4 regions of the Thalassotalea hakodatensis genome follow, and region 3 is predicted to be linked to each of the others. Evidence: predicted binding sites of a transcription regulator. Region 3 holds the regulator's gene; each other region holds the start of a gene.

Region 1 (4,220 bases), 1.4 Mb from region 3:
CTTGATGCAATGTATTCCACCATTCAACGGAATATTTAATGATCGGTACATTTACAACCCCAACTATTGCTAAAATGCCTGCAGCTTTACTTCCCTGAGCTTTATCTTCAAAAGCATTGTGTAAAGCGATAACGCCTAAATAAAGAAATAACTGAATTAATTGCGAGGTTAATCTGGCATCCCATACCCACCATGTACCCCATGTGGGTTTACCCCAAGCGGCACCGGTGAATAGCGCAACTGCGGTTAATGCTGCACCAACAGGTGCAATGGCTGCAACTGAAGCGTCAGCTAACTTTAATTGCCATACGAGGGCACTAAAAGCAATAATTGCCATTGCCACATACGCACTGAGTGAAAGAATGGCAGATGGAACATGGATGTAAAAAATTCGAAAACTATTACCTTGTTGGTAATCAGGTGGCACAAATAAAAGCGCCCACGTCATTCCAACGGTTAATAAAATCATTGCTAAATAGCCAAACCAAGGTGTTAGCTTTTCTGTTAATTGAAAAGTTTTTTCAGGGTTAGCGTATGGGTGTAACCATTTCCACATTTAGTTAGTACTCACTTTTAATGCTGCGCTCACAGCAAATGGTGAAAGCGTAACAGAACCGATAAAAAGTGCGCCGATTATAGCAAGTTGTCCCGTGTAGGGTAAGTTCATTGCTGCAGTATCTATTGCACTTGTCGCAAAAATTAATAATGGGATATATAAAGGTAAAATTAACAAACTCAGTAACACTCCACCTTTTTTAACGCCAACGGTTAACGCAACACCAATTGCGCCGATAAAACTTAATACAGGGGTTCCAATAAGCAAGGTTAATAATAATGCCCCATATGCATTTTCAGGAAGATACAATAATACCGCGAGTAATGGTGAAATTAAAATCAGGGGTAAACCGCTGATGATCCAATGTGCGCATATTTTAGCGAGTACAATAATAAATGTTGGGCTTGGGCTTAACAGCATTTGCTCAAGAGCGCCATCGGCATGATCACTTTTAAAGAGGCGGTCTAACGATAAGAGTGTGGCTAGTAAAGCAGCAACCCAAATAATGCCGGGCGCTATTCTAGCAAGCATATTAGGCTCAGGACCAATGCCAAGAGGAAAAAGCGTGACAACCAAAATAAAAAATAATAATGGGTTAGCAATATCATCTTTATGACGGAAAGCAATAGTGAGATCGCGCTTAAATACGGTGTAAAAAACCCGCCGATATGAAATTGAAGTATTGATTTCTTTACTCATAGATTAACCTAGAAAAACCTATATTCAAGCGTAAGCTTTTGATAGCAACTAATGGGCATTTGTAAGTCTTGATGCGTGGTCAAAATAACAGCCCCACCATTGTTAGCGTGTTCTTTTATAAGCTGTTCTAGCTTTAATACCCCTTTTTTGTCAATTGCGGTAAATGGTTCATCTAAAATCCATAGTTTCGCTGGGGTTTGCCATAATTGTGCTAACGCTATTCTTCGGTGTTGACCAGCACTTAAATGGGAAGCAAGAGCATCTTCAAAGCCTAATAAATTAACTTCTGAGAGCGTCTCTTCGGCTTTTTGAATAGGTAATCCATGCAATGCTAAGGAGAAAGCTAAATTTTCTTCGGCGGTTAATTCATCTTTAACGCCAACCTGGTGGCCAAGGTAAAGCATATTTTGGTGAAAATATTCTTCACAAGTTCGAATAGGTTTCCCTGCAAAATAGACTTGCCCCTCATAAGGAGAGGATAAGCCTGCTAAAATACGCAATAAGCTTGTTTTTCCTGCGCCATTTGGCCCTTCTACTTGTATAATATCACCGCGCTTTACTGTAAAGTTAAGCGCTTCAAAAAGCACTCTATCTTCTCTTATACAGGTTAAGTTTCGCGTTTCTAAAAGGGTATCGTCACAGTGACTCATGAAATGGTTCGTTTGTTACGTTATTGAAATTGTTGCTAGTGTAATCTAAATCACACACGTTAGTTTGATCTAGATCCTACACCAAGTAAGTAATTTATTATACCATTGCTTTCGTTCGCAAAATATATGCAACTTAACGCAAGATTACTGCTTTTTTTAGCGAAACGGTGGTAGAATTGCAGCAATTTTTGGCCTACGCATTTTACTTCATCAGCCAATTTTTGATGGTGACAGTGTGTTAGTCTGCCTTATAAGCGCTATCGGAGAAGTTTTATGATCCCTGAATTGGGGCACTTTGCCTTAATATTAGGATTGGCGTTTGCCATCTGTTTAAGTATCGTTCCACTTATTGGTGTTTTTACACGACAACCTATCCTTGTTGGTTATGCAAAGCCCCTTACCTTAGGGATGTTTGTGTTTACCGGGCTTAGTCTCATCATACTAGCGTATTTATTCGTTATTGATGACTTCTCTGTTAAATATATTGCTGGTCATTCTAATTCGTTATTACCTTATTATTTTAAAATCAGTGCAGTGTGGGGAGGTCATGAAGGCTCCTTATTACTGTGGGTTTTTTCGTTAACGGCATGGACAATGGCGGTCGCTAAATTTAGCAAAGGTATTGATGAAGGATTTATCGCGCGAGTACTTGCTATATTAGGTATGGTGTCAGTAGGGTTTATGTTGTTTACCATTTTAACATCGAACCCCTTTGAACGCTTATGGCCGATTGTTCCGTTAGAGGGGCGTGATCTAAACCCATTACTGCAAGATGTAGGCTTAATTATTCATCCGCCCATGTTGTATTTAGGGTATGTAGGTTTTGCAGTTGCCTTTGCTTTTGCAATAGCGGCATTAATGTGTGGAAAGCTAGACGCTGCCTGGGCTAGATGGGCCCGTCCTTGGGTAACCGCAGCATGGATATTCCTTACTCTGGGTATTGCATTAGGCAGTTGGTGGGCATACTACGAATTAGGCTGGGGTGGTTGGTGGTTCTGGGATCCCGTTGAAAACGCCTCGTTTATGCCGTGGCTTGTGGGTACGGCATTATTGCATTCATTAGCGGTAACTGAAAAGCGCGGCGCGTTTAGGAACTGGACCGTGCTACTTGCTATATTTGCTTTTAGTTTAAGCTTATTAGGTACATTTTTAGTCCGTTCTGGTGTAATCACATCAGTACATTCTTTTGCCTCTGATCCAACGCGTGGCATGTTTATTTTACTACTATTAGCGATTGCTGTTGGTGGTTCGTTGATCTTGTTCGCCTTTAGAGCATCCAATGTTTCTAGCTTTAGTCGTTTCTCATTTTACTCACGCGAAACGGCATTATTATTGTGTAATATTATCCTAGTGGTTGCCTCGATAACGGTATTACTTGGTACGTTGTATCCATTAATGATTGATGCAGCAGGTCTTGGAAAAATATCTGTTGGTCCCCCTTATTTTAATGCGGTGTTTGTACCAATTATGAGTGTGTTATTTCTTGCGATGGGTATAGGGCCGCTGATTCGCTGGAAAAAAGCGAAAAAAGGGGAGTTGCGAAAGCAAATTACTAAACCTTCGATTGCAAGTATCGTATTAGGCATATTATTTCCATTGGTATATGCCGGCGAGATTAACTTATTAGCAAGCTTTGGAATGACCCTCGCTTTCTGGGTTTCACTCGTGGTGATAAAAGATTTAAGAAACCAAGCTAAACAAGGTAAGTCAGGTTATCAATTTTCACGTATTTCATTGAGTCAATGGGGAATGACGGCTGCGCATATGGGCATCGCGGTTACCATTGTGGGTGTTACCTTGGTGTCCATTTATGAAAAAGAAGTGAGTGTAAAAATGCACTATGGCGAATCGGTACATGTTTCTGGGTACGATGTTACCTTAAATGGTGTTATTCCCGTGAAAGGGCCAAATTATACTGCTGAGCAAGGGCAATTAGAAGTCACTAAAAATGGCGAATTCGTTGCCTTATTGAAACCTGAACGCAGAACCTATCTTGTTCAAACAATGGGTATGACCGAAGCTGGCATAGATCCAGGACTTTTTAGGGATGTATATGTAGCACTAGGGGATCCTTTACCTGACAATGCTTGGGCAGTGCGGATTCATTATAAACCATTTGTTCGTTGGATTTGGTTAGGGGCTATTTTTATGGGGATAGGTGGTTTTCTGGCGATGTTAGATAAACGTTACCGCCGTAAAAAGTCTGCGAATGTAAACACAAACCAAACCGTTATCGAGGGAGGAAATAATGAATAAAATAATCCGTTTTATTCCTCTAGTACTGTTTATTGCTTTAGGTGTTGTTTTGTATCGTG
Region 2 (4,220 bases), 2.1 Mb from region 3:
AAGCGAGTAATAAACATTACTCGCTTTTATAATTCTTATTTACCAACACCATTAATGAATCTCTGTACGCTTGTTCCTTCTTTCTTTGTAAGACATTTGCCATTAATATTTTTTGCTAATGGCTTTCCAATTTTTAATATTCTTGCAAAACATTAAGTTAACGAATTTTCATTAAAATGATGTATTTTTAACCAATTTAACACTTGCTTAACAGATTTAATTCGGTAAAGTAATGAAAGCTACTGATTGGTAGCCAAATACAAAATGGAACTGAATACGCAATTAGGAAGCTAAAAAATACTCTTTGTAGTATTACTTTATTGCTAATAGGGATGGTTTAATCTTCATCAGGATTGATGACAATTAAGTCCAGGAGGATAATAAGGAAAGCCTAAGAAAGAGTCAGGACGACCGATAAGTAGAAACACCAAGGGAAGCTAGTAATAATAAACGGGAACACTGTTAGAGACATACAGGGATTGTTACCAAAGTAACGGATCACACTAAATTGGAACATGCATTTTGTCGAGTTTATATGACAATAATTCTCCTAAAGCGATGGCATTGCCATCGTTTTTTCTTTCTATCATCAGAATAATTACCCTCAAGCGTAAATCTACAGTAAAATAGTAGGTAATATTCATCGTTAACGTAAGCCTTATGACACGTAAAAAGAAATCTAGAAAACCTTCAGCCGCGCCAGTAAGGTTATCTAAGCAAGAAAAACAGCAACTTGCAGAGCTAAAAGATAAAAAACCGAAGAAACAAAAAGGCAAAAAGCCAGGTAATCGACAACAAGAAGCTCGAGATAGTAAAAATACTCCGCAACAAGCGCAGCATAATAAAGACCCACGTATTGGCAGTAAAAAACCCATTGCGTTAGGCACAACTGACAATCAACCGTCGGCGGCTAAACCGAAATATAAGCCAGAGTCATCACCTCGTGTTGCACCAATTCGCGAGGTAAATCATGTTGATAACACCGCTGAACTTAACAAAGAATTAAACAATATCGAACAAGACGAAGCTTTACAGGTTATCCTTGGTAAGCAAGAACAAGACATGGCCTTAACTGAGCAAGAAATTGATTACTACAATCAGTTAATGGATAAGCACCAAGCCATCAGCGAGCAGCTTGGCTTAACTGATGAGGAAGAAGAGAGCCATCAGTCACCAAAAGATGATGACGCTTTATGGGATACCCTCGATAAACAAGATTTTTCAGATTATCAATAACACAGGAACATTATGTTTGAACAATATTGGCTCGAATTATCCGTTATTGGCGGCCTAATAATCGCAGCGCTTGCTTTTTATGCAGGCATGTTATTAAAGCAAGTAAACCAGCAAAAAAAAACGCAACAAAGTGCACAAAAACAACAACAAGAAAAGTTGCGTGCGCATGACAAGAAGATACTCGATAGTGTTGTGATCATTGTCCGAGCAATGAAAGAGGAGCAATGTGAGTTATCAGAAGGTTGTTGGCGTTTAAGCGTATTACTCGACTCATTAAAAACATCGAGTAAACTTGCTAGTGAGTTTCCAAGCATTTTTGAGTTATACAATGCAATTAAGCACATGCCAATTCTTGAAGAACGTAAAAAGCTTGAAAAACGTGAACGCATGAAACTTGATTTAGTCAGAATGAAAGCAGAAAGTCGATTACAACCAAGCATTCATCAAGATATCGAGCTGTTACACCAATACGCTAATGAACGTATTTCAACCCTTAACGAAGAAGTTAACAGCGCAGCATAGTTACTAACCACATTTATATGTAAAGCTTGCGCTTGATCAAAAAGTTTTTTACCTGCATTGATAAAATACGAGTGTTCTACCCCTTTTGAACACTCGACTGTCAAACATCGTAAAGGCTAAACTAATGCAAACTGAACTGTATTTTGATCAAACATTACTGGGAAAATATAATACCAGTGGACCGCGCTATACTTCATACCCAACCGCGCTTGAATTTCATGATCACTTTACTGCTATTGATTTGGCTTCTGCGATAGAAAACTCAAAGAATAATACGTTATCGCTTTATGTTCACATCCCGTTTTGCCACTCATTATGCTACTACTGTGGTTGTAATAAAGTGGTTACGAGACAACGTGATAAAGCAGATATTTATCTTGATTATTTAATAAAAGAGTTAAAAACAAAAGCGCCGCTATTCCAAAAATATCAGGTTAAACAATTACATTTGGGTGGAGGCACACCAAGCTTTTTAACTAAAAATCAATTGAGCTTTCTTGTATATCATTTAAAAAAAGCATTTTCGTTTTTAGAAGACATTGAGATGAGCATTGAAATTGACCCCCGTGAAATTGATCTTGAGTTAATCGATCATTTATACGAATTAGGCTTTAATCGTTTAAGCATTGGCGTGCAAGATGTTGACGGTAAAGTACAACAAGCAATTAATCGTACGCAGTCAACCGACTTTATTGCCAGTATTATTGCGCGAGCAAAACGGCTAGGCTTTCGTTCAGTAAATGTTGATTTGATCTATGGCTTACCACATCAAACACCAGGAACATTCAGTAAGACTATCGATAAAGTCTACGAAATGAGCGTAGATCGCATTTCATTGTTTAGTTATGCACACCTGCCGAGTCGTTTCGCTTCTCAACGTAAACTACGTGATGAGTGGTTACCTAATGCACAAGAAAAATTTGCCTTGATGAAATTAGCTATTGAACGATTATGTCAATATGGTTATGAATTTATTGGTATGGATCACTTTGCTAAGCCTGATGATGAACTGGCTATAGCGCAGCGCGAAGGCACCTTACACCGTAATTTTCAGGGATATACCACTCAGGGTAGCTGCGATTTACTCGGACTAGGTGTCTCTTCAATCAGCGCTATTGGAAATAGCTATAGCCAAAACGAAAAAGAATTAAAACAATATTACCGTGCTATTGATGTACAAGGGCAAGCGATAACTAAAGGGCTAACATTAACACAAGACGATGTCATTCGTGGCCAAGTAATCAAGTCACTAATGTGTAATATGTATATTGATAAAACAGCTATCGAAAATCAATTTTCCATTTGTTTTGATCAATACTTTGCCGATGAATTACAAACACTCGCCTGTTTCATCAACGATGATTTAGTATCAATAACAAGACAACGCATTAACATTAATCAACGGGCACGATTATTAATTCGAATAATTGCCATGAGTTTCGATGTATATATGAAACAGCATTTGAATCAACAACGCTTTTCCCGTGTTATTTAGTCGCTTTGTATGTTTGATAAATATCAACATTATTTTGATTGGCTTGGCTGTAACTTAGCTGTCCCTCTGCAATATCAAAGTCACTAATACGTGTTTTAACCAGTGGTTGTATACTATCATTTTCACTTAACAGCGATAGAATCTCTTGCCTATTGCTATCAAACCAATACCAATACAGGCCCCTTTTACGCAAATTAAATTGACGTCCATTCATCACATAGTTAGCAAGCTCAAGATTGTTCACTAGTTCCTTATTCATATTCCCGACGAATAGTTGATGTTGCTGATCTAGCCATAAAGTATTTTGTTCTTTATCACTAAAATGTACATACTGCCAACGACGTTCAGCTTTAGATACGGAATCTGTTTTCAAGTCATAAAAGTGCACTTGCCATCGTTCATCGACTTTAACACTGTAAGCGATAACACTATTGCGCTTAAATGATACCCCTCTAATTTCATTTTGAGGTATTTTCAGTCGAATAAACGTTCCATCTTCCAACGAGATCAAGTGAATTTCATTTAATGTTAGTGCCATTAAATAACGGTCATCAGGCGACCAACGTAAATCTAAGTAATGCCTATCATCATTAAAGTGAGTGAGTTTCCGGCGAGTTAAACGATTAAGATCAGTGAGCCATACTTCTTCGTGGCCAGTCGCTAATGATATATAAGCAACCTGATTCGAATGATGGGAAAAACGAGAAAATTGCTCATTTACCGAACTGTCAGCAATCATCACTTGTTGTTTAGTGTCTAGCGCTAATAACGCAATATCTATATTCTTATTACCTGCTGAAAACAAATAATCTTGTCCATTAATGTGCCTTCTTGGAGCACGAATAACACGTGTGCCAGAATAAATAACGCCTTCTTTTTTCCCCGTTAAGCGATAACGAATCAATTCATAAGCGGGGTGTTCGCCCATCATGACGACATGGTTGCCATCATGGCTCCATATCGCACA
Region 3 (4,220 bases):
TGAGTACGGTATAAGTATCGCTCAAGGGGCAAATCAAGTGAGAAAAGCTGTACCTGATATTTTAGAAGATGCAGAGAATAAACTCACCGTGTTATCACGCAGACATATATCCAATTTGTATGACGAATTAACTGGACTCGATGAGCAAATCAAGGCATTAGACAAAGAGCTAAGTACACTTAGTAAGACAAAGAAAGTATGCGAAAGATTAAAAACAATGACAGGGATAGGCGCTATCATCGCAACGGCTTTTTATAGCGCAGTTGGTGATGGAAAAGCGTTTAAAAATGGCCGTCATGTTGCTGCATGGCTTGGTTTAGTGGCCAAACAGCATACAACGGGAGACAACCCAAACTTAAAAGGCATTAGTAAACGAGGGAATACTTATTTACGAACCCAACTCATTAACGGTGCCAGGGCTGCATTAGTAAAAGCAGGGAATAAAACCGATAAAGTGAGTCAGTGGGCGAGTAGTCTACGTGAACGACTGCCGTTTAATAAAGCGGTAGTGGCCTTAGCCAATAAGATGGCAAGAATGGCATGGGCTATGGTTGTTAAGGAAGAAGATTATAAGTTTGCTTAAAGCAAACAATCACAGATAAAACGGAATAACATTCAAAAGCAAAAATTGCAAAGATAGATATTGACGGAAAACGGTTCAGAGCCGCTCTATTAAAACCTGATAATACCAAGGGCTGTTAGAAGCCGTCGAGATTGATAAGGTAATAGGGGCGGATATCCATCAGGGCTAGAGCGGATAAATCCGCTCATAAAAAAGCCGAATATATGGCAGCAATGAACTTTGAAACCCTATCAATTACTATCTTGCAATCGGAGAGAGTCCATATAGGTATTAAAGCGTTAGAGCTAATGAATATTGTTTATTATTGTTATTATTTAACGATAAGAAGGCCTACAAACATAAGCCTTCGTTAAATAGTTATTTGCTCAATAACAATGAAATTTTGGATAGATTAATCTTGTAAAGGGGATTTGTATCCTTCAGGTTTTAAAGCTAATACATCACAATTTAATCGGTCAATAACATGCTCAGCAGTATTTCCAATTAACGCAGCAGAAATTCCCGTTCTCCCTATTGTTCCTAAAACGACGAGTTCTGCATCAAGTTGTTGAGAGACTTCTTCAATCACATCTTCTGGTAACCCTTCTCTTACATGGGTATTTTCAGTTGAAATACTGTATTTAGTCGCGTGATTTTGCATGGCTTGTTGATGATGTTGTCGCATTGAATCATTGTATTCGTTGGCGTTAAATTCAGGAATTTCAATTGCAATGTTTACCGGTGTTCCTGGGTATGAATTCACTAAATGCACATTACCTTGGATGATATTGCCAAGTAGAACAGCCTCTTGAGTGATTATATCATTTAACGAGGTATGCTCTGACTCGTCACTACCCACATTAACTGACGCAACAATATTACCATTTGCAGGCCAACTATGATCTTTCACCAACAAAACAGGACAAGGGCATTTTCTTAAAATATGCCAATCAGTAGGTGTAAAGATAACGGACTTCAACTTGTCATGCTCATGGGTACCTTTGATGACAATATCAACGTTGTGATGAATCGCTTGTTCAATAATGGGTTCGAATGGTCTGTTGTGCCATACAACTTGGTGGTTGATTGTTAGGCCTTGATGGTTTTCTTGGGCGATAATATTTTCAAGCCATGTTTTACGGTCATCAATTAATGATTGACGCATTGCTTCGCGCTCATCACTTGATAGCATGGTAGTCATTTCATAAGAAAAATCATAAATAGACAGAAACGCGACAATATTGCCCTGTGTTTTATGAGCAAGTTCTATTGCACGTTTTAGTGCTTTTTGCTCTTCAGTAGTAGGATCTATGACTGCTAAAATCTTTTGATATTTTTCCATTGTTGACTCCAAAATAGTGTCTTTAATGATTAATTATAGTTAGGGTCTGTTGATTTTTCTCGTTTATTTTTGCAGCCGTTTACGGGTATTTAGATAAGGCATTGCGATTAATGTGTGGTTATTCCTCATGAAAAAGCAATAACGCAGTATACATATCAAAAAACGCTGCCTTTAGGCTAAACCAAACGCTATCTCTTTATCATTGTTCGCCATTTACATGGAATAACCACACAACATTGCTAGCGCCTTGAACAAAAAGGGTTAGTTAATCTCGAAAATTCGACAGACCCAGTATAGAGTGAAGCGCATTATAATTTGTTGTTTTAAATCAAAGATAAAGTAAACAGTAACGTGTACATATTTATAGTGCAGCACACGCATTTAACTTGTCAATATCAACGATAGTGATCAACTTGCCGTTAACGACAATAAGATTATTTTTATGAAAACGATTGAGCAATCGGCTGATAGTTTCAACGGTTAAGCCAATATAATTACCGATATCGCTTCTCGTCATTGTTAGTCTAAACTCTGTGGGTGATAAGTTACGTTCTTGATATCGCTTACTTAAACTTGAAAGAAAAGTGGCTAAACGTTGTTCAGCATTTTTTCGGTTTAATAACGTTAACATTGCCTGATCTGTTTTTATTTCAGAACTCATCATGCGTAATATTTGTTTTTTCAATTTTGGCATCGAATTAGACAAAGAGTCTAAGGTTTTGTAAGGAATTTCACAGACCATTGAGGTTTCTAATGCCGTAGCAAAACTTGAGTGCTCAGATAACGCGATAGCTTCAAATCCAAGTAAGTCACCGGCTAAATGAAACCCGGTAATTTGTGCTTCACCATTTTCATTAATGGTAAATGTTTTAAATGTACCTGAACGGACAGCATACAACGACGTCATTTTATCGCCATCATGAAATAATTGTTCGCCTTTATGAATAGGGCGTTTACGATTGATGATATTATCTAATGTTTGCAACTCTTGTTCGTTTAACGAAAAGGGTAGGCAAAGTTCACTCAAACTACAGCTTTGACAATGTATGTGCTGTTGACCGGGGCAATGTTGATTATTCATAACGTTCCTACATTAGACAATTGACTGCATAGTATTAAAACAAGAGTTGGTATGCAACGTTAAGTGTAAATATGCCATAACAAATTAAACCTAACGCAATTAAACGACGAATCCACAATTTTTTAAACAAAACGGTGATTGTTTGAAAGCCTAACGAAACGGTTAACAATGCTGGAAGGGTACCGACGCCGAAGAAAAACATAATGGCCATACCGTCTATTGCATTGCCTGCAGCAATTGACCAGGTTAATGTCGAATAAATTAAACCACAGGGAAGCCAGCCCCAGAGCATGCCTAATCCTAAAGCTTTGGGTGTAGAATCAATTGGCAGTAAATGTTTAGAAATAGGTTGAAGTTTCTGCCAAAGAGTACGGCCTAATTTCTCAACGCGATTAAGCCAAAATAACCATTGCCCTATGTATAGACCTAATAAAATAAGGAAAAAACCAGCGATAAATTTTAGGGATATCACAGGTAACCCTAAGGCTTTAATACCAAGTGAGCCGGTAAAGCCTGCAATTAACCCGAGAAATGAATAGGTGAAAATTCTTCCTATGTTGTAAGCGGCAACAAAATAAAAAGATTTCCTACTGTGCTGTTTAACAGCAGCGGTTAACATAGACGATATACCACCGCACATGCCAATACAGTGTCCAGCACCAAGTATGCCAATGAGAAACGCTGAAAAATAATCAAGAGTCATTTTGAGATGTTTCTTGTTTATCTTTACTTTTACTGTTTTCTACGGTGTTATTTTTGTCATCTTCAAAAAGAATACTTAATCCTTGTTTTTCTAGGTCGTCGAACTGATCAGACTTTACTGCCCAAAAGAATAGGTAAATACCTAGTGCTGTTAATAAAATAGCGATAGGGATAAGTACGTAAATAACACTCATAAGCTTTGGTTTATTTCACTTTTAATAATCGTAACGAATTAGTGATGACCAGTATTGAACTTAATGACATACCGATCACCGCCATGTATGGTGTAATATACCCACATACTGCTAATGGTAATACAATCGCGTTATACCCGAAAGCCCATCCATAGTTTTGCCAAATAATATGCTTGGTTTTTAACGCGACTTTTCGTAGTAAATTAATTGACGTTAAACGATTGTTTAGCAAAATAACATCAGCACCACTTTTCGCAATTTCAGTGCCGCTACCCATGGCGATTGATACATGTGCAGCACCAAATACAGGGGTGTCATTAATACCATCACCTACCATAG
Region 4 (4,220 bases), 1.9 Mb from region 3:
CTCAAAGACGCTGAAGTTAATTTTTTAAAGGAGTCAGCTTTAAATTATCTTGTCACTAAAGACGAGTACCTTGAATAAAGATACCTTTAAATATCATAAATATGAATTTCACCGTGCTCTGGCTCATTCTTTTCTAGCCAAAGCTCGGTGATCTCTTCAAGATCATATTTAGTACATTGATCAATGCTGGCTAGATGCTTCAAGTTAGGAGAATGAAAATAAATCGTGATCAATTCACCTGCTTGCAACCCAGTCATGCACCACACATTCTTTTCTTGGTTAAAAACTAAGTCATCGTTGAATAAAATGGCTTGATTCATTGTTTATATTAATTCCGCTCGTAAATTAGCTAACACGCTTTTAGTTTCTGGCATAACTTGACGCCAAATTTCAAAAGCAACCGCAGCCTGCCCCACTAACATTCCTAATCCATCAACCGCTTTTGCACTATTATTATCAAGCGCCCACTGACAAAAGATAGTTGGTTCATTGCGATACGCCATATCATATGCAAGGGTGTTATTGGTAAATATTTGTGTCGGCACAGATGGCAATTCATTAAATAAACTCGCAGATGTTGAATTAATGACAATATCAAACCCCGCTTCGAGAACTAATGATTCTTGCGAAAGCGCCTCTATATTACCATAGGATTTAAATCGTTCAGCTAATGCTTTTGCTTTAGCTTCTGTTCTATTAACAATCACCAATTTTTCTGGCATGCAGTCCAACAACGGTTTAATCACCCCGCGAGAGGCCCCCCCAGCTCCAATTAATAGAATGCGTCCTTGCAAGTTGGCGTTATTGGCTTTTAAGTCTTCCACTAACCCAGGGCCGTCGGTATTATCTCCAATAATAGTACCATTTTCATTGAACGTTAATGTATTGACTGCACCAGCAAGCTCAGCGCCTTTAGACAAAGTAGTTGCTAGCTTATAGGCTTGCTCTTTATAGGGAGCAGTAACATTACAGCCTTTTGCACCGCTAGCGATAAAATATTTAACTGCAGCACAAAAATCATCATGCTCTGGTTTTATTGCGTTATACTGCAACGCTTGGCCTGATTGTTCAGCAAATTGTTGATGTATAAATGGTGATTTAGATTGACTAATTGGGTTACCAAAAACAGCGTATTTGTCCATAAAATTATCAGAAGGTTATCACTTTGTTAGGCATTAAAAAGCTTTTATCACAAACAAACAAGTCCAAAATGTTATCTCCTAGTAATACTCCATATATGCTTATTGGACAAGAAGCTGGTACAAGGGCTTTAGCCAATGCCTTTTATGACGAAATGGAAAGTAATATTCACCTGCAAGAATTACTGGCTATTCATAAACAACCACTAGACGATATCAGAGAAAAGTTCTTTCAGTACCTATCTGGTTGGTTAGGCGGACCACCATTATATGAAGAAATTTACGGTCACCCTCGCCTACGCCAACGGCACATGCATGTTGCTGTCACTAAAAAACAAGCGGAGTTATGGTTGTTGTGTATGAACAACGCCGTAAATAAAACAATTGATAATGACTCGTTAAAAAAGCATTTACGTCAATCTTTTACGCAATTGGCATTGCACATGGTGAACCAATAAAAAAGCCACTTATAACATTAAGTGGCTTTTCAAACATTAATAAACACTGTTAATACAATAACCAAACCATAGAGTGGTAAAGCTTAGCGCGCTAAGTTGATCAAGCCTTTAATTCAATTGGTATAAAGCTTAAAACTTGTAACCAACTAATAATGAGAATACGACAGGATCAACGTCGACATCCGCAGAGCCTATAATGTCATCACCAATTTTAAAGGTAGCTTCTGTATCAATATCAATGTAGCGTACAGAAGCATTTAAGTGCCAATTGTCATCTAACTGGTAATCAGCTCCAACTTGTAGTGCGTAACCAAAAGAACCGTCTAACGATAAATCGTTAAAGCCAAGTGATTTCGGCGCTTGTTTAAAGTCTTCATCAAAGAAGATAGTGTAGTTTAAACCTGCACCAACGTATGGTTTAAAAGCAGTGTCACTATCAAAATAATAGATGGCACTGATTGTTGGTGGTAAATGTGTAGTTTCACCTAACGTCGCACCATCAACGTTAACATCAAAGATACCTGACGAAATACCTTGTGGATCGTGAATAGTAATGTCGTGAGTAAACGGCGTTGCTGCTAGTACTTCGATAGCCCAATTATTGTCATAAAAATAAACAAAATTTAAACCTAATTGCGAATTGTCATCTACTGACACCGACAAAGGTGTATTACCACCTAATGCACCAACATAAACACCCGCTTTGTCACTATTTGGGTTAACATTGGTTACACCACCACGTACCACTAGATCACCGGATTGATAGCCTTGCGCAAGAGCACCAACAGATAAACTAGATAAAACCGCTAATGTAATAAGACTTTTTTTCATGAGAGTAACTCCTAAATTATTTGACGGCATCATATGACTTACTCAGCAGCAAAAAATTGATTTAACGCAACATTTTTAGGGTTAATCGAGGGGGAACAGTTCAAACAAACTAATATACTGATCTAAATCAATATTATTGATTATTTCTCGTGAATTTTTGCACAAACATTCACGTTTAAAAATCAACCAGAAATACCTGTGTTATATTTAATGAAAAACATGGGGTTGCTTATGCTAAAAAATCGCCCAGTTCAAGAACAAGTGTTAATAGTACTGTCATTAGCTATAGCGGCTATTCTTGCGCCTTTTGGGGCCTATCGTCTAATACATGCTGATTGGATAATTGGCATCTTTGATATAAGCGTTACGCTTTTACTTATCTTGCTTAGCATCAATGTATATGAGAAACGCCATATTGATGTTGCAAAGAAAGCATTAAGTATTTTTGTTTTTAGTGCCGTATTAATTACCGTTTACTTAAAAGGTAAACCTCAAGCAGTTTGGCTTTACCCTGCTATTCCCCTTATTTTTTATCTAACAACGCCATTAATCGCAGCAAGAGTCACAATCCTATCTATTGCTGTGATGGCATTTTTGATGCACGAAAAAATGCCATTATTTGAACTTATGACCATGATTTTTACTTACTTAGGAACTGGCATATGCTCTTTCGCATTTGGTTATCAATGGCACAAACACCAGCAGGAGCTAATTGCTTTAACCGTTACCGACCCATTGACAAACATAAAAAACCGACGTGCTTTTAATGATGATTTAGCAACATTAACTACAACAATCAAGCATTCTGAAGAACATGTATTACTCATTTTTGACATTGACAACTTCAAACACATCAATGATATTTATGGTCACGATATTGGGGATAACGTGTTAATCAGCATCACAGAAATTGCTCAATCAATATTACCAGAAAACACAGAACTTTATCGCATTGGCGGCGAAGAATTTATCATTATATTTCATGGTATTACACAGAATTCGGCAGAGAAGTTCGCTCATTTATTGCGACACAAAATAGCGTCAGCTGAAATGTTAGAGAATCAGCAAGTGACCATTTCAATTGGCGTAGCTGGGTATCAAGAATCAGGCTATTGTCCCAGTAAGTGGTTCAAACGGGCAGATAAAGCATTGTATCGTGCAAAAGAAAACGGTCGAAATTGTGTATCGTTTGCTAGCTCACCTAAGCCTAAACTTCTTTAATGATTAAAAAGTACAAATAGTAATATAGAACATTAAAATAGTGTATAAACTTTATAACCCCACACCAATACAAAATAACAAATAGCGACAAAAACAGCAGCAGAGCCTAAGTCTTTCGCTAAACCGCTTAATTCATGATGTTCAAGGCTAATGCGATCTATTGCAGCTTCTACCGCAGAATTTAATAACTCAGCGATCATAATGCCCATAATCGCTGACATTAATAACGAAAATTCAATAAAGTTATCAGCAATATAAAGCGCAACAGGAAATAAAAGCAGGAATAAGTACACTTCTTGTCGAAACGCTATCTCATTATTATAAGCAGCTTTTAACCCAACAAAGCTATTTCTTATTGCTGGACCAAAACGTTGTAAGTGACCATATTTAAGTTTTTCTGTCATGCTTTTACTCTGTTAACCACTCTCTAGCTGTTAAATATTTAGAGAGCATTGCTTCATCGCTCCCCTCATCTGGTTGATAGTTATATTCCCACCTTGCAAGTGGCGGCATTGACATTAAAATAGATTCAGTACGTCCACCCGACTGCAAACCAAACAAGGTGCCGCGA

What was found. Region 3 encodes FNR, which switches genes on or off when oxygen is low (the NO sensors DNR and NnrR bind a similar motif). Its sites were predicted from a motif close to TTGATCTAGATCAA; they were not measured.
Region 1: a site for FNR is predicted at 1,970-1,983, ahead of ccmA (cytochrome c biogenesis heme-transporting ATPase CcmA). Genes of this name have one in related genera too.
Region 2: a site for FNR is predicted at 1,785-1,798, ahead of hemN (oxygen-independent coproporphyrinogen III oxidase). Genes of this name have one in related genera too.
Region 4: a site for FNR is predicted at 2,546-2,559, ahead of QUE72_RS00145 (OmpW/AlkL family protein). Genes of this name have one in related genera too.

Annotation. Positions count from the first base shown of each region.
Region 1 is NZ_AP027365.1:510,102-514,321, forward strand. Features, by position in the region: gene QUE72_RS02165 (heme ABC transporter permease) at 1-556, opposite strand, end outside; gene ccmB (heme exporter protein CcmB) at 557-1,255, opposite strand; gene ccmA (cytochrome c biogenesis heme-transporting ATPase CcmA) at 1,264-1,905, opposite strand; gene QUE72_RS02180 (heme lyase CcmF/NrfE family subunit) at 2,179-4,161, shown strand; gene QUE72_RS02185 (DsbE family thiol:disulfide interchange protein) at 4,154-4,220, shown strand, end outside.
Region 2 is NZ_AP027365.1:4,004,027-4,008,246, forward strand. Features, by position in the region: gene yihI (Der GTPase-activating protein YihI) at 661-1,236, shown strand; gene QUE72_RS17770 (DUF2489 domain-containing protein) at 1,249-1,758, shown strand; gene hemN (oxygen-independent coproporphyrinogen III oxidase) at 1,883-3,253, shown strand; gene QUE72_RS17780 (winged helix-turn-helix domain-containing protein) at 3,246-4,220, opposite strand, start outside.
Region 3 is NZ_AP027365.1:1,925,985-1,930,204, forward strand. Features, by position in the region: gene QUE72_RS08440 (IS110 family RNA-guided transposase) at 1-583, shown strand, start outside; gene uspE (universal stress protein UspE) at 975-1,904, opposite strand; gene fnr (fumarate/nitrate reduction transcriptional regulator Fnr) at 2,266-2,985, opposite strand; gene QUE72_RS08455 (sulfite exporter TauE/SafE family protein) at 3,020-3,688, opposite strand; gene ccoS (cbb3-type cytochrome oxidase assembly protein CcoS) at 3,678-3,881, opposite strand; gene QUE72_RS08465 (heavy metal translocating P-type ATPase) at 3,892-4,220, opposite strand, start outside.
Region 4 is NZ_AP027365.1:29,014-33,233, reverse strand. Features, by position in the region: gene QUE72_RS00165 (gamma carbonic anhydrase family protein) at 1-78, shown strand, start outside; gene QUE72_RS00160 (hypothetical protein) at 87-320, opposite strand; gene aroE (shikimate dehydrogenase) at 324-1,142, opposite strand; gene QUE72_RS00150 (group II truncated hemoglobin) at 1,166-1,597, shown strand; gene QUE72_RS00145 (OmpW/AlkL family protein) at 1,727-2,428, opposite strand; gene QUE72_RS00140 (GGDEF domain-containing protein) at 2,660-3,649, shown strand; gene QUE72_RS00135 (diacylglycerol kinase) at 3,682-4,053, opposite strand; gene hemF (oxygen-dependent coproporphyrinogen oxidase) at 4,058-4,220, opposite strand, start outside.